DNA from 2 places in the Delftia sp. K82 genome. Region 2 is predicted to be linked to the other one. Evidence: predicted binding sites of a transcription regulator. Region 2 holds the regulator's gene; the other holds the start of a gene.

Region 1 (12,100 bases), on a different contig from region 2:
GTGGGCGCGATGGCCACGCAGTTGGAGTTGCGCATGCCGTGCTGGCCGATCTTGGCGCGCAGGGCATCCCAGTCCAGGCGCGAGGAGCGGTCCACTTCCACATAGCCGCCGCGTGCCTTCTCCAGCAGGTTCAGCGTGTCCAGCGGCAGGATGCCCTGGTCCCACAGCGAGCCCTTGTAGCTGGAGTACTGGCCGCGTTCCTTGGCCAGCTCGGTGGAGGCCCAGTAGGCGTAGTAGCAGATGGCTTCCATCGACTGGTCGGCGAACTCGACGGCCGCGTCGCTGGCGTAGGCGATGCGCATTTCATAGAGCGCATCCTGGAAGCCCATCAGGCCCAGGCCCACCGGGCGGTGGCGCAGGTTGGAGTCCTTGGCCTTCTGCACGGCGTAGTAGTTGATGTCGATCACGTTGTCCAGCATGCGCATGGCCGTGGTGATGGTCTTGCGCAGCTTGCCGTGGTCGATGGCGCCATCGACGATGTGGCGCGCCAGGTTGACCGAGCCCAGGTTGCAGACGGCGGTCTCGGTGTCGCTGGTGTTCAGCGTGATCTCGGTGCACAGGTTGGACGAGTGCACCACGCCGGCGTGCTGCTGGGGCGAGCGCACGTTGCAGGGGTCCTTGAAGGTGACCCAGGGGTGGCCGGTCTCGAACAGCATGGACAGCATCTTGCGCCACAGGTCCATGGCCGGGATGCGCTTGAACAGCTTGAGTTCGCCGTTGTCGGCCTTGGTTTCGTAGGCCTTGTAGGCGTGCTCGAAGGCGGCGCCGAAGAGGTCGTGCAGGTCGCCGACATCGGAGGGCGAGAACAGGGTCCAGTGGCCCTTTTCCATGACGCGCTTCATGAACAGGTCGGGAATCCAGTTCGCCGTGTTCATGTCGTGCGTGCGGCGGCGGTCGTCGCCGGTGTTCTTGCGCAGTTCGAGGAATTCCTCGATGTCCAGGTGCCAGGTCTCCAGGTAGGTGCAGACGGCGCCCTTGCGCTTGCCGCCCTGGTTCACGGCCACGGCCGTGTCGTTGACCACCTTGAGGAAGGGCACCACGCCCTGCGACTCGCCGTTCGTGCCCTTGATGCGCGAACCCAGGGCGCGCACGCGCGTCCAGTCGTTGCCCAGGCCGCCGGCGAACTTGGACAGCAGGGCGTTTTCCTTGATGGACTCATAGATGCCGTCCAGATCGTCGGGCACCGTGGTCAGGTAGCAGGAAGACAGCTGCGAGCGCAGCGTGCCGCTGTTGAACAGCGTGGGCGTGCTGCTCATGAAGTCGAAGGACGACAGCAGCTCGTAGAACTCGATGGCGCGTGCATTGCGGTCCTCTTCCTGCAGCGCCAGGCCCATGGCCACGCGCATGAAGAAGGACTGGGGCAGCTCGATGCGCGTCTTGCGCACGTGCAGGAAGTAGCGGTCGTACAGGGTCTGCAGGCCCAGGTAGTCGAACTGCTCGTCGCGCTCGGCCTTGATGGCGGCAGCCAGGCGGGGCAGGTCGTAGTTCAGCAGCTCGGGGTTGAGCAGCTCGTTGTCCACGCCCTTGCGGATGAAGCCGGGGAAGTACTCTGCGTAGGCCGCCTGGATGTCGGCCGGATGCACGTCACGGCCCATGACCTCGCGCACGATCGTGTGCAGCAGCAGGCGGGCGGTGACGTAGGTGTAGTCGGGGTCTTTCTCGATCAGCGTGCGAGCGGCCAGGATGGAGGCCTTGAAGACTTCTTCGATCGGCACGCCGTCGTACAGGTTGCGCAGCGTCTCGGCGACGATGGGGGCGGCCTGGATATCGGCGTTGAGGTTGCGGCAGGACGCCTCGATCAGCGCCAGCAGGCGGGCCTGGTCCAGCGGCACGCGCTGGCCGTTGTCGGTCACATGCAGCACGGGCGCCGGTGCGGCGGCGGCAGCCGCTGCGGCCTCGGCGGCCTTCTTTTGCTCGGCACGTTCCTGGTTGCGGCGGTCACGGTACAGCACGTAGGCGCGTGCCACGTCGTGGTGGCCGCCGCGCATCAGGCCCAGTTCGACCTGGTCCTGCACATCTTCAATATGGAAGGTGCCGCCGCCGGGACGCGAGCGCAGCAGTGCGCGAACCACGGCCTGGGTCAGCTCGTCCACGGTCTCGCGCACGCTGGCGGAGGCCGCGCCCTGGGCACCGCGCACGGCCAGGAAGGCCTTGGTCAGCGCGACGGCGATCTTTTGTGGCGTGAAGGGCACCACATCGCCGCTGCGGCGGATGATCTGGTAGCCGTCCTGCACGGACAGGTGATGGGCGGAGGAAGGATTGGCAGCATCACCGTGCGCAGCGGGAGCCAAAGAATTCAGTGCTTCTTGCATGAGTTTCCTCAACGGGTGTTTGTGGATAGAACGGACGCGGACCTGCACTTGGGGCAGGCTTGCTGGGAGATGGAATCGGGGTCGGATGTACACACCGTTTTCACAGGGTGTGCACAGCTTGTGAACACTAGATATGGTGTCCAGCGTGCTTCTGGGCACTACCTGTAGTGTATCGCCGTCTCATGTACACGGGGTACTCACAGCCGGAAAACCGCTGTTTGCGCTGCGCCAAACGGGTGCGCAACCTACAAGCCAATAGCAGCAAAGGCCCGCTGCGCCGTGGCTTGCGGGCGATGGTCCGCCGCAAGCCGCTGCAGCCTTGGCCCTGCGCCGGTCGGACCGCTGAAAGCCCCATGGACAGTGGGGCTGCGACACATGCGTGAATTTGTAAAAAATGATCAGGCAGCCGCTGCGTGCGCCGGGCGCGCCACATCGGTTGCTTTCTGGATTGACAGACCCTTTGTCCTCTGCCTGTGGACAAGCGGGGTTTTGCGCAAGATCTGGCGGTGCCTGCGATGAGGGTGTGCGCTTACGTGGAGGGCTGGCCCGAGCCCGGCGGCAGCTGCCAGTTGGCCGTGGCAGGGTGATGGGCCAGCAGCCCGCGCAGCCGGTGCCAGTCGAAGCCTGCGCCCGGATCGTATTTGCGGCCCGGCGCGATGTGCTCATGGCCTGCGAGATGGGCCACGGGGTAGCGCGCCGCGATGGCGTTGCACAGGGCATCGAGCGCCGCGTACTGGGCCGGCTCGAACCGCAGGCCCTCCAGGCCTTCGAGTTCTATGCCGATGGAGTCGTCGTTGCAGCGGTCGCGGCCCCGCCAGCAGGAAGCGCCTGCATGCCAGGCGCGCGCATCGCAGTCCACAAACTGCCAGACCTCGCCCTGGCGCGTGATGAAGAAATGCGCCGACACCTCCAGGCCGCGTATCCCCTGGTAGTAAGGGTGGGCGTCCCAGTCGAGCTGGTTGGTGAACAGTTGCTGGACCGCACCCGTGCCGTACTCGCCGGGGGGCAGGCTGATGGAGTGCACGACGACCAGATCGACCAGCGCCTGGGCCGGGCGCTCGCCAAAGTTGGGCGAGGGCAGGTGGCGGGCCTGCTGCAGCCAGCCGCCTTGCCAGGTCCAGGCCGGGGCCTGGGTGGCTTGCGCCTGCGGATCAGGACTCGCCATGGCCGCCTCCGTCCGCCTCGGCGCTGGCATCGCCGGGCAGGGCGATGTTCAGCCGGTCGATGCGGTAGCGGATCTGGCGCAGGCTCAGGCCCAGGCGCGCGGCGGTGGCCGTGCGGTTGAAGCCGTTTTCCTGCAGCGCCTGCACCAGGATGCCGCGCTCGCGCTCGTCCAGCCAAGCCTGCAGGTCACGGGGCAGGTCGGCATCGGCTGGCTCTGGCGATAGCGGGCCGCCTGGCGGCACGGGGCGCGAAGGCGAGAGCGAAGGAGAGGGCGAGGCGGATGCAGGCGGTACGGGCGGGGCTGGCGGCGTGCCGCAGGGCAGCTGCATCTCGGGATCTATGCGCAGCGGTCCGTCCTCGCCCAGCGTGATGGCGCGGTGCAGCAGGTTCTCCAGTTCACGCACATTGCCGGGCAGGGGCAGGCGGGCGATCTGCTGCACTGAAAGCTCGTCGATCTCGGGCATGGGCAGGCCGGATTCCTGCGACAGCCGTGCCAGCAGGGCGCGGCACAGGGCGGGCAGGTCTTCGCGGCGTTCGCGCAGCGGGGGCAGCAGTACCTCGATGACATTGAGGCGGTAGTACAGGTCCTGCCGGAAGCGCCCCTGCTGCACATCGGCAGCCAGGTCGCGGTGGGTGGCGCTGACGATGCGTACATCGGCCGCTTCCTCCTGTGCGGAGCCCAGGGGGCGCACGCGGCGCTCCTGGATGGCGCGCAGCAGCTTGGCCTGCATGGCCAGGGGCAGGTCGCCGATCTCGTCCAGAAACAAGGTGCCGCCGCGCGCAGCCTGGAAGTAGCCGTCGCGGTCCTGGGTGGCGCCGGTATAGGAGCCCTTGCGCGCGCCGAAGAACTCGGCCTCCAGCAGGTTTTCGGGAATGGCGCCGCAGTTCACGGCCACCATGGGGCCATGGGCGCGCTGGCTGCAGGCATGCAGCGCGCGGGCCACCAGCTCCTTGCCCGTGCCCGACTCGCCATGCACCAGCACCGGCGCCATGCCGCGCGCCACCTTGGCAATGCGCTGCTTGACGGCCTGCATGGCGGGCGACTCGCCGACCATGGCGTCCAGTGCGCCGCTGCCGTTGAGCACCGGGCTGGCGGCGGGAGCGGCCGAAGGGCTGCGCGCCGGCATCACGCCCGGGGCCGGCACACCGCCCACGCCCTGGGCGGCCGAGGCCACGACCAGGCGGAACTGCTTGAGGTCCACGGGCTTGGTCAGGTAGTCGAAGGCGCCTGAGCGCAGGGCCTCGACGGCGTTCTCGGCGGAGCCGTAGGCCGTCATGACCACGCAGCGCTCGCGCCGCTGCTGGCTGCGCAGGTCCTGCAGCAGCTCCATGCCCATGCCGTCGGGCAGGCGCATGTCGGTGATGACCACGTCGAAGCGCTGGGTCTGCAGTTGCTCGCGCGCCTCGCCCACGCTGGCGGCGGTTTCCACGCGGTAGCCTTCGCGCAGAAGGGTCAGTTCATAGAGGGTGCGCAGATCCGGCTCGTCGTCTACGACAAGGATCGATGCGGCAGCGGGCAGGGAGTTCAAAGGCATCACACCACAATCTGATCAAACAGGGAGGCCGGCAGGGCCGAGGCCGGGCCGGCACGGAACACGATGCTGAAGGCATTGCCCTCGACAGGGCCGTGCGGCGTGGGCCGCGACAGCCGCTGGTAGCTGATGCTGGCATCGTAGCGCTGGCACAGCTCGCGGCAGATATACAGGCCCAGGCCGCTGGAGCGGCTTTCCGAAGAGAAGAAAGGCTCGAACAGATGGCGTTGCACCGTGGGCTCCAGCGCGGCGCCGTCGCTCCAGACCTGTAGCCAGATCTGGCCGCCGGCCGGCGCGCCGGTCAGCACCTGCAGCGTGTGTGGCTCGTGGGCGTTGCTGCGGTAGCGCCGGGCGTTGTCCAGCAGGTTCACCAGGATGCGGCGCAGATGCTCGCCATCGAACACCACGGTCTTGTCCCTGGCGTCCAGCAGGAGCTGGATGCTGTGCGCGGGCTGGCCCTGGGCCTGCCATTCCTGGCAAACCTGGGCCACATGCTGGTCCAGGGCCAGCAGACCGGCATGCGCCTCGCCAATGTGCTGCTGGGCCCGGGCGATGTTGAGTACGTCCTCGACGATGCGTGCCAGGCGCTCGGCATTCTGGCCCACGATGCGGCACAGCTGCTGCTGGGCCGGATCCTGCGCCAGATCCTCGGCCAGCAGGGCATTGGCCTGGGTGATGGCGGCCAGCGGATTGCGGATCTCGTGGGCCACGGCGGCCGACATGCGGCCCATGGAGGCCAGCTTCTCCGTGCGCAGCCGCGCCTCCATCTCGCGCAGATCATGCAGAAAGACCACGCACAGCTGCTGCAGCAGTGCGGGCTCGGTCGCGTCGGCGGCGTCGGATGGGGTGGCGACCTCGGTCAGCCAGGTGCGCAGGTGCAGGCCCGTCATGCCTTCCTGGCCGATGGACTGCAGATGGATGGCGGCCGAGATGGGCAGGTTCTGGGCAAAGCTCTGGGCCACGGCGTCCTGCAGCCGCTGCCAGCCGGAATGCTCCTTGAGGGCGAAGGGCAGGGCATGCGCGTCGGCCAGCCCCAGCAGGTGCAGCGCGGCCGGGTTGGCCTGCTGCACGCGGAACTGGGGATCGACCACCAGCACGCCTTCGCCCAGGTGGCGGATCACCAGGGCATTGACCTGTTCCTGCGTCTGGGCCTTGCGGCTGCTGTGCTGGGCCAGGTGGCGCTCGCGCCGCACGCGGCGTGCCAGTTCGTGCGTCAGATAGGCCACCGCGAAATAGCCTGCGCAGGCAAAGCTGGCCTGGTAGTAGGCCTGGGTGCTTTCTATGCGGCCAGCCACGTCCTGCCATGCCACCCAGCCCAGGGTCAGCAGCGTGACGCTGGCCGTGGTGGCCAGGGCCAGCGTCAGATTGCCCAGCACGGCCGAGATCAGGATGGGAATGGCCAGCAGGGCCGAGTAGTTCAGCGGCCCGGTCTGCAGCATCTGCAGCAGGCAGATGACCGCGATGTCCACGCCGATCACGGGCAGCCAGTGCACGCCGGCGCGGGGCGATGGCGGCTGGGCGCGTGCCGTCAGCCGCAGCAGCAGCGTCAGCCCCAGGTAGCCCAGGCAGACCAGCCAGACCAGGGAATTGCCGCCGGGCTGCACGCTGAGCAGCGCCAGCTGCAGCAGCAAAAGCGCAGTGGCGATGAGCACGCGGCCGGTCAGGAAGCCCTGCCATAGCCGGACAAAGGGGGCGTTGGCGTCGTGCGGCGACTGCGCCGCGGCCTCGTCGATGGTGGGTGGCTGGGGGGGGGCCGCGTCCTGCATGCTCAGCGCCGTTGCGCCAGGGTGCGGTGCTCTGCGCTGCAGTAGCTGCGGCCGGCTGCCTCGATGGCCTCGCTGCGCGGCAGGTGCAGGCCGCAGTGCGCGCACTCGACCATGTCCTGTGGAGCCGCCAGCGGCGCATTGGCCGGGTTGGCCGGGTTGGCCGGGTTGCGTGGCGCAGCGGCGTGGCGCCGCTCGCGGGCCTCGGCACGGCGCTGGCTGCGCCAGATGCCGACAGCCACGATGATGACGATCAGGACCAGCAGGTACTTCATGTGGTGCGCTCCAGCAGCACTTCCATGACGAAGCGCGATCCCGCATAGGCCAGCAGCAGCAGCAGGGCGCCTGCATAGAGCATGCGCACGGCGCTGCGGCCACGCCAGCCAAAGCGCGCACGGCCGATCAGCAGCACGGCAAAGGTCAGCCACGACAGCAGCGAGAACACAGACTTGTGGTTCCAGACCCAGGCCTTGCCGTAGAGCTGCTCGCCGAACAGCCAGCCTGCGGCCAGCGTGGCCGTGAGCAGCACAAAGCCTGCGGACACGAAGCGGAAGGTCAGGCGCTCCAGCGTGAGAAGCGGCAGGCCGCTGTCATGGCCACCGCCGCCCAGCCGCATGTGCTGCTCGGCGCGTGTCATCAGCGAGGCGTGGACCACGGCGGCCGCGAACAGTCCGTAGGAGGCAATGCCCAGTGCCAGGTGCAGCGGCAGCCAGGGCGAGGCGTTGACATGCAGGGGCGTTCCCGGAAACAGCGCGGCCATGAGCACGGCGGCCGTGCCCAGCGCGGACAGCGCCAGCTGCGCGCGCATCTTTGGGAACAGCTGCTGCTCGACGCCATAGACGGTGAGCACCAGCCAGGCCGTCATGGACAGGGCCGGTGCGAAGCCGAAATGAGGCTGCTCCCCGAGCAGGCCCCAGGCCAGGGCCAGGGCGTGGAGCACCCAGGCCAGGCGCAGTGCAATGCGGGCGCCGGCCTGGCTGATGCGTCGGGCGCCGGCGGCTGGCACGGCATAGGCCACGGCTGCGGCAAGCGCCAGCATCCAGCCCAGGGGCGATACGTTGGCGGAAATCAGGGGGACGGAGAGCATCTTTCAATGATAGCTGTGGCTTTCCCGCCGCCGGTTGTGCAGGCTCAGAATCCGGGTGCCATGCCGTGGTTCGGCGCGCATTTTCAGGGCTCCACGGCTGCCTCGATGCGATTGCGCCCCTGGGCCTTGGCCTGGTAGAGCAGGCCGTCCGCCTTCTGCAGCCAGGTTTCCAAAGGCGCGGCAGACGGCTGCCGCACGGTGAGTACGCCGCAGCTGACGGTGAGCTGCGGCGCCGTGGGAGAGGCGGCGTGGGCGATGGACAGGCGCAGCACTTCCTGGCGGAAATGTTCGGCCATGGCCGGGGCGTCGCTTTCGCCGGGGAGGATGAGCGCGAATTCCTCGCCGCCAAAGCGCGCGGCCAGGTCGTAGGGCCGGCGCGCATGGCGCTGCAGCGCGGCAGCCACGGCCTTGAGCGCCTCGTCCCCCTGCAGATGGCCATAGCAGTCGTTGTATTGCTTGAAGTGGTCTATATCAATGAGAGCCAGGCCCACGGGCTCGCCGGTGCGCAGGCTGCGGCGGTAGGCGCGCTCCAGCACGTCGTCGAAGTGGCGCCGGTTGGCCAGGCCGGTCAGCCCGTCCACCATGGCCAGGCGTTCCAGGGCCTGGCGCTGCAGGGCCAGCCGTATCTGGTTGCGTACGCGCACCTCGACCACGGCGGGGCGTATGGGCTTGGAGACATAGTCGGCCGCGCCCAGGCGCAGGCCGTATTCCTCGGCCTCGGCATTGCTCTGTCCGGTGATGAAGATGACGGCGATATGGGCGGTGCGCTCCTGCGCGCGCAGCGCACCCAGCACCTCGTAGCCGTTCATGCCGGGCATGGCCAGGTCCAGAAGGATCAGCTGCAGGCGGTGGGCTTCGCGGTGGGCGATCACCAGGGCGCCAGGGCCGTCCTTGGCCAGCAGCACTCGGTAGTGGGGGCTCAGCAGCTCGGCCAGCATGCTGCGGTTCAGCCGCTCGTCGTCCACGATGAGGACCGTGGGCAGCTCCGACCCGGTCAGGGCGTCAAGCATCTGCAGCTCCCTGTAGGGCCATCCGGTTCGCGGCCATGCTCCGCGCCAGCTGATCGAGCGCCTGCAGCGCCGCCTCGGTTTCCAGGGACTCGGTGCAGCGCTGGATGCGCTGCAGCACGGACGCATGGCGCCCGCTGACCAGGGGCCGCAGCCGTTCCAGTTCGGCCACGGCGGCATAGTCGCTGTCGGCAATCTGCAGCCGCAGCCGAGCCAGCGTGGATGAGACTTCCTCTGCGGTCATCGGCTGCCGCTGCGGCGGCGGCGCAGCGCTGGACACCGTGACCAGGGGTGGCAAGGCCGCCTGCCTGGACCGCACGGCGATTTCCGCCAGCAGGCCCTGCAGCCCATCGGCCAGCGCCTGCACCAGGGATGGCAGATCACCGCTGGGCCGGGCATTCCCGCCATTGCCGTCGCCTGACATGCAGGCATGCGCGCCGGTCTCGGCCATGGCCGACCATTGCTCCAGCAGGTTCGCGCCCAGGTAGCCCAGGCTGCCCTTGAAGGTATGCGCCAACGACGCCACGGTTGCCCAGTTGCCGCTGCGCGCGGCGCGGCGCAGCTGTTGCGGCGCATCGGCAAAGTCCTGGGCAAAGCCTTCGATCGCATGCAGCATGCGCGGCGATTGGCTGGCAAGGCGTTGCCGCAGCTGCACAGGATCCCAGGCCGGGGCAGGGGTTGGCGGCGTGGGCTTGAAGGGCGGGGCCGGCGCAGGCGCTGCCGTTGTCGGGGGGGCTGCGCGCAGGCAGCGCTGCAGCGTCTCGTACAGCAGCACATCGTCAACGGGTTTGGTCAGATGGGCATTCATGCCTGCGGCCTCGATCCGGGCGCGCTCCTCGACATAGGCCTGTGCAGTCAGCGCGATCACCGGAAGATGCCGCAGCGCGCTGCGCGTGCGCAGGGCGCGCGTGGCACTGAGGCCGTCCATGCCGGGCATGTGCACGTCCATGAGCACGGCATCGAAAGGCTGGCTGTCGAGCAGCTGCAGCGCCTGCAGACCGTCTTGCGCAGTCTGTACTGATATGCCTGCCTGCTCCAGCAGTTCGGTGGCCACCTCGCGGTTGAGCACGTTGTCATCCACCACCAGCACCCTGCGCCCAGGCAGGCCCGGGTAGCGCTGCTGTGGCGACGGGCCGGCCGCCGGGTCTTCAGGCTGGGTCGATTCGGGGTCCCGCAGCGCCTCACGGATGCAGGACCTCAGTGCCGATGCGGTCAGGGGCTTGATCAGCAGGCCCCGCAGGCCCCGAAGGCCAAACTGCGCGGCACGCAGCTGCACTTCGTCGCGCCCGAAGGCCGTGACCATGAGCGCAGCCGGGGTCTTGACCAGGTCCTGTCGCTCGCGCATGCGGCGTGCCAGCTCCAGTCCGTCCATGCCGGGCATGCGCCAGTCCAGCAGGGCCAGGCCATAGGGGGATTCCTGGCGTGCGGCCTCTTGAAGCATTCCCAGCGCCTGCATGCCGTCCGCCGCTGTATCGCAGCGCATGCCCAGTTTGCGCACCATGGTGGCCAGCGCCTCGCGCGCGCTGGCGTTGTCATCTACGATGAGAACGCCGGTGCTGCCCAGGTTGTCGTGGCCGTCCAGCAGCGCATCCGTGGCAAGCCGGACCTTGGCCGTGAAGCGGAAGTCGCTGCCCTGGCCGGGCTGGCTGCACACGCCGATCTCGCCGCCCATGAGCTGCACCAGCCTGTGGCAGATGGCCAGGCCCAGGCCGGTGCCGCCGTGGCGGCGCGTGGTCTGGATGTCGGCCTGGGTGAAGGGCTGGAACAGCCGCTCGGCCCGCGATGCATCCAGGCCTATGCCGGTGTCGCGCACGCTCACGCACAGGTGGTGCAGGGGCGCTGCCGTGGTGTCCGCATCGGCATCCGCAGGCGCGTCCACCGGTGGCGGCTCCAGATGCAGGGAGATCACCACCTCGCCATGCTCGGTGAACTTGATGGCGTTGCCGACCAGGTTGGTCAGCACCTGGCCCAGGCGCATTGGGTCGCCGCGCAAACGGGGCGGCAGGTGCGGGTCCAGCGCATAGACCACTTCCAACCCCTTTTCCTCTGCGCGCAGCGCCGTGGAGGCCGTCACGGTCTCCAGCACATCGTCAAGGGCGAAGTCCACTTCCTCCAGCGCCAGCATGCCCGCCTCTATCTTGGAGAAATCGAGGATGTCGTTGATCACGGCCAGCAGGGCGCTGGCCGAGCGCTCCACCTTCTCCAGGTAGCCGCGCTGGCGCGATGTCAGCGCGGTCTGCTGCACCAGGCGCGTCATGCCGATGACGGTATTCATGGGTGTGCGGATTTCGTGGCTCATGATGGCCAGGAAATCCGATTTGGCGCGTTCGGCCGCTTCGGCGGCTTCCTTGGCCTGCCGCAGCGCCTGCTCGGCCTCGCGCTCGCGGGTGATGTCCAGCATGATGCCGTCCCAGACCATGCCCTCCTGACAGCGCCGGGGGGCCGAGCGGCAGCGCAGCCAGCGGATCTCTCCGTCGGGCTTGATCACGCGAAAGCGGCAATCGAAGACCCGCAGCGTATCGATCGAGCGTTGCATCATCCCCTGGTAGAGCGGCAGGTCCTCGGGATGGATGGCATTCAGGTAGACCTGCCGATCGGCCATGATGGCGTGGGCCGGCACGCCGATCAGGTTCTCTATGCCGGCGCTGATGTAGCTGAGCCGCAGTTGCGTCAAGCCGCCTTCCAGGCGGTAGATGGCGCCGCTGGGCAGGTTGTCGGCCAGGGCTTCGAGGCGCATGCGTGCGTCCTCGCGTTCGGACAGGTCCTGCAGCGTGCCGCTGAGCGCGACGATGCGGCCTTGCTCGTCGCGCAGGGCCCGGCCCATGAGGCGGGCAGCGAACTGCCGGCCGTCCGGGCAGCGCTGGACCACATCGATGCTGTAGGACTGGCCGGTGCTGATGCACAGATCCACGGCAGCGGTGAGCCGGGCAAGATCCTGCGGCCCGAGCATGGCGCGCAGGGCCTGGCGCGTCAGTGGCGGACCCTGGGGGTCCAGGCCGTTCATCACATACATCATCTCCGAGGCCTGAAAGTGCCCGGTGTCCAGTTCCCATGTCCAGCTGCCCAGGCGCGCCAGCTGTTCGGCCTGGCGCAGCACGTCGTAGCTTTTTTGCAGCTGGGACTCGGTCTGGCGCATGAGGGTGATGTCGCGCGCAATGCCCAGCACGCCCACGGTCCGGCCCTCGGCATCGCGATAGGGAATCTTGGTGGACTGGAAGATGCGGCGCTGCCCGTC
Region 2 (12,100 bases):
CAGCAGATCGGCCAAGCCGGTGGTCGAAGTCGAATCGGGTGACTACGTGACCGTGGAGACGCTGACCCACCACGCCAATGACGATGCCGAACGCATGGTCCGGGGCGACCCTGGCGCCGAGAGCGTGTTCCACTGGGACAGCCAGCGCAAGAACGTCGATCGCCGGGGCGCCGGTCCCATGGATGCCAAGAATGGCGCAGGCGGAGGCCAGGGCGTGCACATCTGCACGGGGCCGGTACGCATCAAGGGCGCCCAGCCCGGCGATGTGCTGGAAGTGCGCATCATTGATGTGGTGCCACGCCCCTCGGGCAACCCGCAGTTCAAGGGCCGGACCTTCGGCAGCAATGCGGCGGCGAACTGGGGCTTTCACTATGGCGACACGCTCACCGAGCCCCGAAAGCGCGAGGTGGTCACCATCTACGAGGTGGATGCGACCGGCGAGCGCAACTGGGCCCGCGCCGTCTACAACTACCGCTGGACGCCGCAGACCGACCCCTTCGGCGTGGTCCACCCGACCATCGACTATCCGGGCGTGCCCGTGGACCACCGCACGATCAGCAAGAACGAAAACGTGCTGCGCAATATCCGCGTTCCCGTGCGCCCGCACTTCGGCACCATCGGCGTGGCGCCGGCCGAGGTGGAGATGGCCAGCTCCATTCCGCCCAACCACACGGGCGGCAACATCGACAACTGGCGCATCGGCAAGGGGGCGACCATGTATTTCCCCGTGGCCGTGCCAGGGGCCAACTTCACCGTGGGCGATCCGCATGCCTCGCAGGGGGACTCCGAGCTGTGCGGCACGGCCATCGAGTGCTCGCTGACCGGCACCTTCCAGCTGGTCCTGCACAAGAAGGCGGACCTGCCTGGAACGCCGCTGGCCGAACTGGCCTATCCGCTGCTCGAAACCCAGGACGAATGGCTGCTGCACGGCTTCAGCTACGCCAACTACCTGGCGGAGCTGGGGCCTGATGCGCAAAACCAGATCTTCAAGAAGTCTTCCGTGGACCTGGCGCTGCGCGACGCCTATCACAAGATGCGCCACTTCCTCATGACCACCCAGGGATTGGGAGAGGACGAGGCCATCTCGCTGATGTCGATTGCCGTGGACTTCGGCATCACCCAGGTGGTGGATGGCAACTGGGGCGTGCACGCGCTCGTGAAAAAGAGCATCTTCCCCGCGCGCGGCGCGTGAGTGCGTCCGGGCCCTGCGGGCAGGACCCGGCCGGGCTCAGCGCACCAGGAAATCCCGGATGGCGAACAGCGTCTGGTCGGGCGCCTCGGTCATCTGGTTGTGGCCGCTGGGCAGGTGCACGATGCTGACCTGGCGCTGCGCGCCCCGGGCCGCCTCGATCAGGCCCTTGGCGGCCTTGGGCGGCGTCATCTGGTCCTGCTCGCCCAGGGCGAACAGGACCGGACATTGCAGCGCCGCCATGGCCGCCTCGCCGCCCGCGTAGCTGTCGCAGGCCTTGAAGCCGGTGTGCAGCAGGTTGGTGCGGTCATTGCTGGCCAGCACGCGCCGGCCCAGCGCCATGCCGGCGCCGAATACCCAGCTGCCTGCGCCGCTGGGTGGCGCCAGCGTGGCGCGCGAGAACACGTTCACCATGCGGATGGCCTGCTCTGGCGTGCTCAGTGCGGAGTCCAGCAGTGCGGGCGAGACCTTCATCGGATAGGCCGTGCCCACCAGCACCAGGTGGCTGACGCGCGCGCCCAGCCGGGCGGCCGCTTCCATGGCGATCAGGCTGCCCCAGCTGTGGCCTACCAGCGCGGCCTTCCCGATGCCTGCCGCATCCATGAGCTGGCCGATGAAATCCGCCGCTGCCTCCACGCTGGCGGGCGCGTCACCCGCGCTGCGGCAGTGGCCGGGCAGGTCTATGGCCAGCACGTTCCAGCCGTGGTTGGCCAGGTAGCGGCTTTGCAGGGCCCAGACGCTGTGGTCGCACAGCACGCCGTGGATGAGGATGGCCGTGGGCTGGGCGGGGTTGAAGGCCTTGCCGCCGGTATAGGCGTAGATAGCGTGGCCCTGAACATCGATCTTCATTGTTGGTGTCTCCCTTGTCGGCTCACGCTGCCTTTTCAGCGGCCTTGAGGGCGCGCTTGAGGTCATCGATCAGGTCGTCGGCATCCTCCAGTCCGATGGACAGGCGTATCGTGCCCTGGCCGATGCCGGCCTGGGCCAGTGCTTCGTCGCTCATGCGGAAATGCGTGGTGCTGGCCGGATGGATCACCAGGCTGCGGCAGTCGCCCACGTTGGCCAGGTGGCTGAAGACCTTGAGCGTCTCGATGAACTTGCGCCCCTGGTTGCGGTTGCCCTTGATGTCGAAACTGAACACCGAGCCCGCGCCGCGCGGCAGCAGCTTCTTTGCCAGTTGGTGCGAGGGATGGGTCTCCAGCAGCGGGTGGCCCACGCGGCCCACCAGCGGATGGCTGGCCAGGAATTGCACCACCTTCTCGGTATTGCGGATGTGGCGCTCCATGCGCAGCGGCAGCGTCTCTATGCCCTGCAGGATCAGCCAGGCCGTATGCGGGCTCATGCAGGCGCCGAAGTCGCGCAGGCCTTCGCGGCGGGCGCGCAGCAGGAAGGCGCCGGTGCTGCTTTCCTCGCTGAACACCATGTTGTGGAAACCGTCGTAGGGCTCGGTCAGCTCCGGGAAGCGCCCCGACTTTTCCCAGTCGAAGCTGCCGCCATCCACCACGATGCCGCCGACCACGGTGCCGTGGCCCGACAGGAATTTGGTGGCCGAGTGGTAGACGATGTCCGCGCCATGCTCCAGCGGCTTCATCAGCCAGGGCGAGGTCAGCGTGGAGTCCACCAGCAGCGGCACGCCGGCCTCATGTGCGATGGCGCTGATGGTGGGAATGTCCAGCACGTCCAGGCCCGGGTTGCCCACGGTCTCGCCGAAGAACAGCTTGGTGTTGGGGCGCACCGCGGCGCGCCAGCCGTCGATGTCGCCGGGCTTGACGAAGGTGGTTTCTATGCCGAAGCGCGCCAGCGTGTAGTGCAGCAGGTTCTGCGAGCCGCCGTACAGCGCTGTGCTGGCCACGATATGGCTGCCCGCGCCCATGAGCGTGGCCACCGACAGGTGCAGCGCCGCCTGCCCACTGGCCACGGCGATGGCGCCTACGCCGCCTTCCAGGGCCGAGACGCGCTGCTCCAGCACGGCGTTCGTGGGATTGGAGATGCGGCTGTAGACGTGCCCTGGGCGCTCCAGGTTGAACAGCGAGGCCGCATGGTCGCTGGACTCGAACACGAACGAGGTCGTGAGGTGGATGGGCGTCGCGCGCGCTCCGGTGGCGGGGTCGGGCTGTGCGCCCGCGTGCAGCGCCAGGGTGTCAAAGCCGGGGTCCGAGTAGCCGGGCATTCCTGTCTCCATGGTTGTCAAGGCAAGCGGGCATTGTGGGCTATATTTCCTGTCAGACACGGGCTTGCCGCAACCACGGCGACACAGACAAATTTGGAGATACGGCATGAAAGTAAGTGACATCCTGCGCGTCAAGGGCAACACCCTCTACACGGTGTCGCCGGACGAAAGCCTGGCCAGCGCGGTGCAGGTGATGTCGGAGCGCGATATCGGCTCCCTCGTGGTCATGGAGCATGGCGACGTGGTCGGCATGCTGACCTTCCGCGAAGTGATCCAGGGCTTCGTCAAGCACGGCGGGGTGGGTGAGACGCTGGTGCGCTCGGCCATGGACGACGCTCCCATGACCTGCACCATGGAAACCGACATGGACGAGGTGCGCCGCATGATGCTGGACCGCCACGCACGCTACATGCCGGTGATGGACAAGCGCATGCTGATGGGCGTGATCAGCCTGTACGACGTGGCCAAGGCCGTGGTGGACAGCCAGAACTTCGAGAACCGCATGCTCAAGGCCTACATCCGCGACTGGCCCGAGGGCGAGCGCCAGGGCGCGGACTGATCATCGGGGCGATATCGACCTTTCGATCGTTTCACCTTGGGTAGCAAGGCCTCCGAACGCAAAATGCGGCGGAGGCCTTTGTCTTTGTGCGCAGGGCGCAAAGCAGACAGTCGCGTGAACAGCGAATGGATGGGCAGCAGGACCTGTCAGTGCACGCGGCGGCGTTTGGGCTTGAGCAAGGCGCTGGGCGGCACGTCATAGGCCTGTCTGAAGACACGGCTGAAGTGCGAGAAGCTGGTGAAGCCGCAAGCCAGTGCCACATCGGTCACGCGCCGCGCATTGTCTGCCCGAAGCAGCAGGTGCGCCTGGGCCAGCCGTTCGTTCCAGAGCCAGCGGCTCGGGGTCAGCCCTTCGGTGGCAAACAGCCGCGCCAGGCTGCGCAGCGACATGCCCATGTCCCGAGCCACCTGCAAGGGCTTGAGCTCGGGGTCGTCGAGCCGGGCCCGCATGTACTGCTTGGCCTGGGCAAGCCTATTGCGGGTTCTGAAATCGCCAGGGCTGGACGATGTCAGCAGTACATTCAGCAGCGAGGGGCGAAGGTCCTGCTCCTCGTCCTTGGGCTGAAGGCCAGGCGATGCCGGTGGAGTGCTGCCCGCATGGTCGCCGTGATCCTGGATTTGCGTTGAGTCGTAAGAGGCCTGCATTTCACGAACCTCCCGCAGTTTGCGGCTGGTGCCAGCGTGGTGATTCGCAGGCGGTTGAAAAAGGATGGATTGCAATTTTAACTATGAATATTTGCAATCCGATAGCTATTTTTATTCTCGCTGGGCGATGGCTGCCTGCGCAATGCACCGCCGCCGCGGGCACGGCGCTTGCGGGCTACCCGGGCATAATCGTCGGCCTATGAGCGGCAACACCTTCGGCACCCTATTCACTGTCACCAACTTCGGCGAATCGCATGGCCCGGCCATAGGCTGCGTCATCGACGGCTGTCCGCCCGGCATGGCGCTGAACGAAGCGGATATCCAGCAAGAACTGGATCGCCGCCGCCCCGGCACCAGCAAGTTCGTGACCCAGCGCAACGAGCCCGATGCGGTGGAAATCCTCTCGGGCGTCTACGAAGGCCGCACCACGGGCACGCCGATCGCGCTGCTGATCCGCAATACCGACCAGCGCAGCAAGGACTACTCCAACATTGCGCAGAGCTTTCGTCCCGGCCATGCCGACTACGCCTACTTCCAGAAATACGGCATCCGTGATCCGCGCGGCGGCGGCCGTTCCTCGGCACGGCTGACGGCCCCTACGGTGGCCGCTGGTGCCGTGGCCAGGAAGTGGCTCAAGGAAAAGTTCGGCACCGAGTTCCGCGCCTGCATGACCCAGGTGGGCGAGCTGTCGCTGCCCTTCGAGAGCTGGGAGCATGTGCGCAACAACCCCTTCTTTGCGCCGGTGGCCGATGTGTCCCAATACGAGGAATACATGGATGCGCTGCGCAAGTCGGGCGACTCCTGCGGCGCTGCGCTGCGTGTGCAGGCCAGCGGCATGCCGGTGGGCCTGGGCCAGCCGCTGTATGACCGCCTGGATGCCGATATCGCCTACGCCATGATGGGCCTGAACGCGGTCAAGGCCGTGGAGATCGGTGCGGGTTTCGACAGTGTGGTCCAGCGCGGCACCACGCACGGCGACTCGCTGAGTCCCGAAGGCTTTCGCAGCAACAACGCCGGTGGCATCGTCGGCGGCATCAGCACGGGCCAGGACCTGGAAGTGCGCATAGGCATCAAGCCCACCAGTTCCATCATCACGCCGCGCGAATCCATCGACGTGCAGGGCCAGAGCACCGAGGTCATCACCAAGGGCCGCCACGACCCCTGCGTCGGCATCCGCGCAGCGCCCATCGCCGAGGCGCTGCTGGCCCTGGTGGTGATGGACCATGCGCTGCGCCACCGTGCCCAGTGCGGTGACGTGGATTCGGGCCTGGCTCCCATCCCTGCCGCCGCGCCCTGAAACACTGCCAGGCCACCAAAGAAAAAGCCGCCCAAGGGCGGCTTTCTTGCGTCCTGCCGGCCTGATCAGCCGGGATTGCGCACCTCATCCATGACGTTCTTGAAATCGTCCACATCCTCGAAGCTGCGGTAGACGCTGGCGTAGCGGATGTAGCCGACCTTGTCGAGCAGCTTGAGCTCGCGCATCACCATCTCGCCCAGGCGGCTGGAGAGCACTTCGCGCTCGCCCAGGTTGCGCAGCCGCTCCTCGATGCGCTCGATGGCGGCATCGATCTGCTCTGTGCTCACGGGGCGCTTGCGCAGCGCGATCTTGAACGAGCCCAGCAGCTTGGCGCGCTCGTACTCGATGCGCCGCCCGTCCTTCTTGACGATGGCGGGAAAGCTGACCTCGGGCCGCTCATAGGTCGTAAAGCGCTTGTCGCAGCCGCCGCACTGGCGGCGGCGGCGGATGAAGCCCCCATCCTCGGCCTCGCGGGTCTCCACGACCTGGGTGTCCGGATGGCTGCAGAACGGGCACTTCATGGCAGGCCTCTATGCGTGCAACTCAGGCGCCGTAGACCGGGAAGCGGGCCGTCAGCTCGGCCACCTGGGCGCGCACGCGGGCCAGGTTGGCTTCGTCGCTGGGGTTCTCCAGCACGTCGGCCAGCAGGTTGGCTGTCAGGCGGGCTTCCTCTTCCTTGAAGCCGCGCGTGGTCATGGCGGGCGTGCCCACGCGGATGCCGCTGGTCACCATCGGCTTTTCGGGATCGTTGGGGATGGAGTTCTTGTTGATCGTCATGTGGGCGGCACCCAGCGCGGCTTCGGCCGCCTTGCCGGTGATGCCCTTGGCGCGCAGGTCCACCAGCATGACGTGGCTTTCCGTGCGGCCGGAGACGATGCGCAGACCGCGTGCTGTCAGCGTTTCCGCGACAACCTTGGCGTTCTTCACGACCTGTTCCTGGTAGGTCTTGAACTCGGGCGACAGCGCTTCCTTGAAGGCCACGGCCTTGCCGGCAATGACATGCATCAGCGGGCCGCCTTGCAGGCCGGGGAAGATGGCGCTGTTGATGGCCTTCTCGTGCTCGGCCTTCATCAGGATCACGCCGCCGCGCGGGCCGCGCAGGCTCTTGTGCGTGGTGGTGGTGACCACGTCGGCGTGGGGCACGGGGTTGGGGTACACGCCTGCGGCGATCAGGCCGGCATAGTGGGCCATGTCCACCCAGAAGATGGCGCCGACTTCCCGGGCGATCTTGGCGAAGCGCTCGAAGTCGATGGCCAGGGCGTAGGCCGATGCGCCGGCCACGATGATGCGGGGCTTGTGCTCGCGCGCCAGCGCTTCCATCTTGTCGTAGTCGATGGCTTCTTCGGCATTCAGGCCGTAGGAGACCACGTTGAACCACTTGCCCGACATGTTCAGCGGCATGCCGTGCGTCAGGTGGCCGCCTTCGGCCAGGCTCATGCCCATGATGGTGTCGCCGGGCTTGGCAAAGGCCATCAGCACTGCCTGGTTGGCCTGGGAGCCGGAGTTGGGCTGCACGTTGGCGGCTTCGGCGCCGAACAGCTTCTTGACGCGGTCGATGGCGAGTTGCTCGACCACATCGACGTTCTCGCAGCCGCCGTAGTAGCGCTTGCCCGGATAGCCTTCGGCGTACTTGTTGGTGAGCTGGGAGCCCTGGGCTTCCATGACGGCAGGCGAGCAATAGTTCTCGCTGGCGATCAGCTCGATATGTTCTTGTTGACGCAGGTTCTCGGCCTGGATGGCGGCAAAGACTTCGGCGTCGACCTTCTCGACGGTATTGGTGCGTTGAAACATGGCAGTCCTGTGAACTTGAAATTCCCTTGAGGCCAAGGGCTGCCCAGGCGAACGGCGGAACACTCCAGATCCCGCGTGCGCATGGAGGCTGGGCGGTACGCTCCCCGGTGGTTCACAGAAGGTGGTCCTTCTCGGGCCTTCTGCTGGTTTCCACGTCAGCGGCAGCGGTGCGTGAAGCGGCTGCGCCTATCGCCAGTTGCGTACCCCGCTAGTGTAGCTGAGCCGGTGGCGCCGAAGACCTGGCAGGGGCGTTGCAGAAGGCGTTTGCGTGGGCCAACTGCAGTTGGATCGGGCATGAAAAAAGCTGGCCTTGGCCAGCTGTGCACTCACTATGCCGGGAAGTCAGGCTAAAGCGCCGGCTCCTGGGACTGAAGGGCCACCTGCTCGGAGCGGGCAGAGGTGTTGCTCGAGCTGACCGGCACGGCTGCAGGCGCAGCCGATGCTGCCGGGCCCGAGGCCTCGGCCACGGGGGTGGCCGGCTTGGTGGAGGCAATCTGTACGGCCTGCCGGGGCTGATCTACCTTGGCGGTCATCAAAGGCACGGCACGCAGGCCGGCAGCCATGCGCAGGCGCTGGTGCTCGGCCAGCACCTTGGCGGCGTAGCCACCATCGGTGGGCAGGTTGGCCGCGCCCACGTAGTAGCGCAGGCCTCCTTCGATGGAGCCGGCGCGCTCGATGCATTCCTTGAGCACGCGCACGCCCACGCGCAGATTGCTGACCGGGTCGAAGGCAGCATTCTGGCCACCGAAGTTCTCATACTTGTCGGTATGCACCGTGGTCATCACCTGCATCAGGCCCTGCGCGCCGACAGCGCTTTGCGCAAACGGGTTGAAGCTGGACTCGATGGCCATGATGGCCAGGATCAGCGTCGGGTCCAGGCGGTTGACCTTGCCCAGGTCGTAGGCCTCGCTGACCAGTGCCGCGATGGGCTCGGGCGCCACGCGGTACTTCTTGCTGAGCCAGAAGGCCACGGCCGCCTGCTCCTTGGGCAGGTTCTTGGGGTTGGTCGCCGTCGCCCGATCGCTGGCAGCGAGTTCGACGGGAACACCCAGCTCGGCCATCTGGCGAGCGGTCAGCCAGGAGCGCAGCTGGCTCTCTCCGGCATCGCGCAGGTCAGGGCGGGCGAACAAAGTGATGGCCATGAAGGCCACAGCCAAGCCCAGAAGGGCGAAGCTGTTGTGGATGATGGCAAGAAAACCGTTGGCCACATCGATGGCGAACGTTCGCGCGGCGGCGAAAAATTTTCCTGACGCTGGCATAGCTTTTTCCTTTCTAGGGGCACCAACCCGAAACGGCCTTCGCCGAAGCGAAGGCCGGTGAGGCTGACACCCTGGATTGGGTGCTGCGGATCCGGGAGGCTGGCGCTTGGTGCGCCATTGCGTTGTATGCCTGCGGGATCTGCTCAGTCGTGAGGCAGCAGAAACAAAAAACGCTCTATTCGAGCGCTGGCGGATTCTAGGAGTTCACCAAATACACGGTCAACACTATGAAATCAACTTTTTAGATCAATAAATAATAACAAACCATGGATGCAAACACAGTTTTGAGGTGTTGAAGAGCGGGTGGCGTGCTACCGATGTACACCGCTTCCGCCGTTTTCAGAGTGCGTCATGAAATTGCAATGAAATGCAAAAGCACTGGCAGGCCGACCCCGCGTCCTTCTATATTTGAGGCGACTGCTCCTGCAGTCGTCTCGCCAAAGTGGAAGACAGGTAAAAGTGGTGTTCGATAGTTCGGATACCGTGGTTCAAGTCTTCTTCCGCGGCCTTCCTGGAAGCAATCTCTTGCTTCCAAGCAGCAAGGACCATCCTCTCCTTGACTGCGGAAAACGGTCGGGACTTGTGCCCGCCGTAAAGCCCGGAAGCCGGTTCACGGCTTCCGGGCTTTGTCGTTCAAGGATGGCCGCAACGTCAAGAAATGTGCCGTGATGCGGACCCAGCCGTTGCTGCCGCCCCAATTTCTGGTGCAATGCAGCCGTTGCCCTGTCCTGTGTCCCAGGGTGGGGCTGTACTAGTTACCAGAGCCCCATGCAATCTCTCTTCAAGCACCGCTGGCTGCGCAGGCTGGCCATCGCCCTTGTGGCGTTCCTTTTGCTGTGGCTGCTGCTGTGGGCGCTGGTGCCCGTTGTGGCCAAGAGTCAACTGGAAAAGCAGGCATCGGCCAAGCTGGGCCGTCAGGTCCGTGTGGGTGCAGTGGAGTTCCGGCCCTGGTCGCTGGAGCTGACCCTGCGGGACCTGAGCATTGCCAGGAGCCAGGCGGAAGGCGCGGCGCCGGAGTCCGTGCCGTCTTCATCTTCGTCCCCCCAGCTTCAGATCGACCGTATCTATGTCAATGCCAGTATCCAGTCGCTGTTTCGGCTGGCGCCGGTGCTGGATGCCATCGAGGTCGATGCGCCGGTGCTGCGCCTGACCCAGCAGAGCCTGGGGCATTTCGATGTGGACGATGTGCTGGCCAGGCTGGCCGAACCCGGCGACACGCCGCCCTCCAGGCCCGTGGGCTTTGCGCTGTACAACATTGCGCTGCGCGACGGCCGCGTGGAATTGCAGGACGAGGTCCAGCAGCGCCAGCACATGCTCGAGCAGTTGCAGCTGCGCCTGCCCTTCATCAGCAACCTGGAGTCCAAGCGCGAGATCAAGGTGCTCCCGCACCTGTCCTTTGCGCTCAACGGCAGCCGGTTTGAATCCAGTGCCCAGAGCACGCCCTTCACCGAGCAGCGCCAGACCGCTGTCGATCTGAACTGGCAGGGCGTGGACCTGACGCCTTATTTGGGCTATGTGCCCGTCACCGCGCCTGCCAAGCCGCGTTCCGGCGTGCTCGATGCCAACCTGCACATCTCCTTTGAGCAGGCCGAGCAGGCCGTGGTCCGCATCACCGGGGAGGTCAGCCTGTCCGGCGCCGAGCTGCACGACCGCGACGGCGCCCCCCTGCTGCGCTTCGAGCGCCTGGCCGCCGTGCTCAAGAACGTGCAGCCGCTGCAATCGGTTGCGGAGCTGGAGTCCGTGCAGTGGAGCGCCCCCGAGATTTTTGCGGCCCGCGATGCGCAAGGCCGCATCAATTGGATGGCGATGGGGGGGGCTTCCTCCCCGGATGCCAGGCTGGCAGCGGAAAAGCCTGCCTCCGACGCGCCCCAGCCGTGGAAGGTCAGCCTGGACAGGCTGTCCGTTGCCAATGCCACGGTGCACTGGCGCGATGCCGTTCCCGACGCTGGAAAGTCGGGCGCTGCGCTGCAGGCGCGCGAGCTGTCGTTGCAGGTGCGCGATATCCGCTGGCCCCTGGAGCAACCGCTGCAGCTTGCTGCCAGCATGCAGGTGCAGCCCGAATCGGCGGGGGAGGGGGCGAAACCTGCCGAGTTGCAGCTGAGCGGGGCCTTGACCGACAAGCAGGGCCAACTGGCCATCTCCGCGCGGCAATTGCCGCTGCAACTGGCGGCACCGTACCTGTCTGCCCATATCAGACCCGAGCTGACGGGTCTTTTGAGCACCGACGCCGGCCTGGGCTGGAACGGTTCCGCCATGGTGGTTCAGGTGGCCGGGCTGGGCGTGGAGCAGTTGAGCCTCAAGGACAAGGCCGCGCCCATCGATATCGCGCATCTGCAGCTGGAACAGGTGCAGGTCAATCTGGCCAGCCAGCAGGTCTCCGTTGGCCGCTTGGCATTGCAAAAGCCGCAGCTGGCCGTGTTGCGCGATGCCCAGGGCCGGTGGATGTACGAGCAATGGCTGCCGCCCGCCTCCTCGGCGTCCGAATCGCAGGACGCCGGCAAGGACAAGACCCGGCCCTGGGGCCTGAAGCTGCAGGCGGTGGAGGTCGATGGCGGCGCCATTGCGCTGCGTGACGAAGCTCCCGTGCGCAACGCGGATTCGGCGCGCACCGTGTCGCTGGACCTGGGTTCACTGCGCCTTCGTATGGGCGCCATCGAGCCGCTGGCCGCCAAATCCGCGCCCACGCCGCTGGAGCTGTCCGCCCAGGTCGGCTCGGGTCGGCGTGTCCAGGCGGGCTCGCTGAGCCTGCGGGGGGACCTGGGGCTGGCGCCGCTGTCGCTTCAGGGCAAGTTGCAGGCGCGCAGCCTGCCGCTGCATGCGCTGGAGCCCTACTTTGCCGACATGCTCAATGTGGAGTTGGTGCGCGCCGACGGCAATTTCCTCGGACAACTGCGCTTTGTCAGCCAACCGGCCGGCCCCGAGCTGGCGGTGCAGGGGGATGTCGAGCTCGTGGATCTGCGCATGCGCTCCGCGCTGGCCTCTCCCGTGCAAGCGGCGGGCGAGGCCGCAGGGCAGGGCGCGCCACGCACCGCGGCAGGCGCCGTGGCTGCCGTGCTCAGCGAGTCCACGGCCGACCGGGCCAAGGCCCAGTCGGTTGCCTTGGGACTCGGCCTGCGCGATGAACTGCTGGCCTGGAAGACGCTGGCCGTGCGCGGGCTGGACCTGCAGATGCAGCCCGCCCAGCCGCTGCG

What was found. The regulator NrdR, encoded in region 2, represses ribonucleotide reductase genes. The targets are predictions, from matches to a motif close to CACNANATNTNGTG.
Region 1: KDK82_RS21290 (ribonucleoside-diphosphate reductase subunit alpha) is a predicted target of NrdR. The motif match lies at 2,438-2,451, and genes of this name have one in related genera.

The regions. Positions count from the first base shown of each region.
Region 1 is NZ_MYFL01000003.1:987,944-1,000,043, forward strand. It holds gene KDK82_RS21290 (ribonucleoside-diphosphate reductase subunit alpha) at 1-2,312, opposite strand, end outside; gene ampD (1,6-anhydro-N-acetylmuramyl-L-alanine amidase AmpD) at 2,842-3,477, opposite strand; gene KDK82_RS21300 (sigma-54 dependent transcriptional regulator) at 3,464-5,011, opposite strand; gene KDK82_RS21305 (PAS domain-containing sensor histidine kinase) at 5,011-6,774, opposite strand; gene KDK82_RS21310 (PP0621 family protein) at 6,777-7,046, opposite strand; gene KDK82_RS21315 (inner membrane protein YpjD) at 7,043-7,858, opposite strand; gene KDK82_RS21320 (diguanylate cyclase) at 7,942-8,868, opposite strand; gene KDK82_RS21325 (response regulator) at 8,861-12,100, opposite strand, start outside.
Region 2 is NZ_MYFL01000001.1:953,909-966,008, forward strand. It holds gene KDK82_RS04175 (acetamidase/formamidase family protein) at 1-1,192, shown strand, start outside; gene KDK82_RS04180 (alpha/beta fold hydrolase) at 1,229-2,038, opposite strand; gene KDK82_RS04185 (O-acetylhomoserine aminocarboxypropyltransferase) at 2,061-3,359, opposite strand; gene KDK82_RS04190 (CBS domain-containing protein) at 3,466-3,918, shown strand; gene KDK82_RS04195 (helix-turn-helix domain-containing protein) at 4,065-4,637, opposite strand; gene aroC (chorismate synthase) at 4,762-5,859, shown strand; gene nrdR (transcriptional regulator NrdR) at 5,925-6,380, opposite strand; gene glyA (serine hydroxymethyltransferase) at 6,403-7,650, opposite strand; ZMP/ZTP riboswitch at 7,685-7,860, opposite strand; gene KDK82_RS04215 (lytic transglycosylase domain-containing protein) at 7,998-8,909, opposite strand; gene KDK82_RS04220 (DUF748 domain-containing protein) at 9,678-12,100, shown strand, end outside.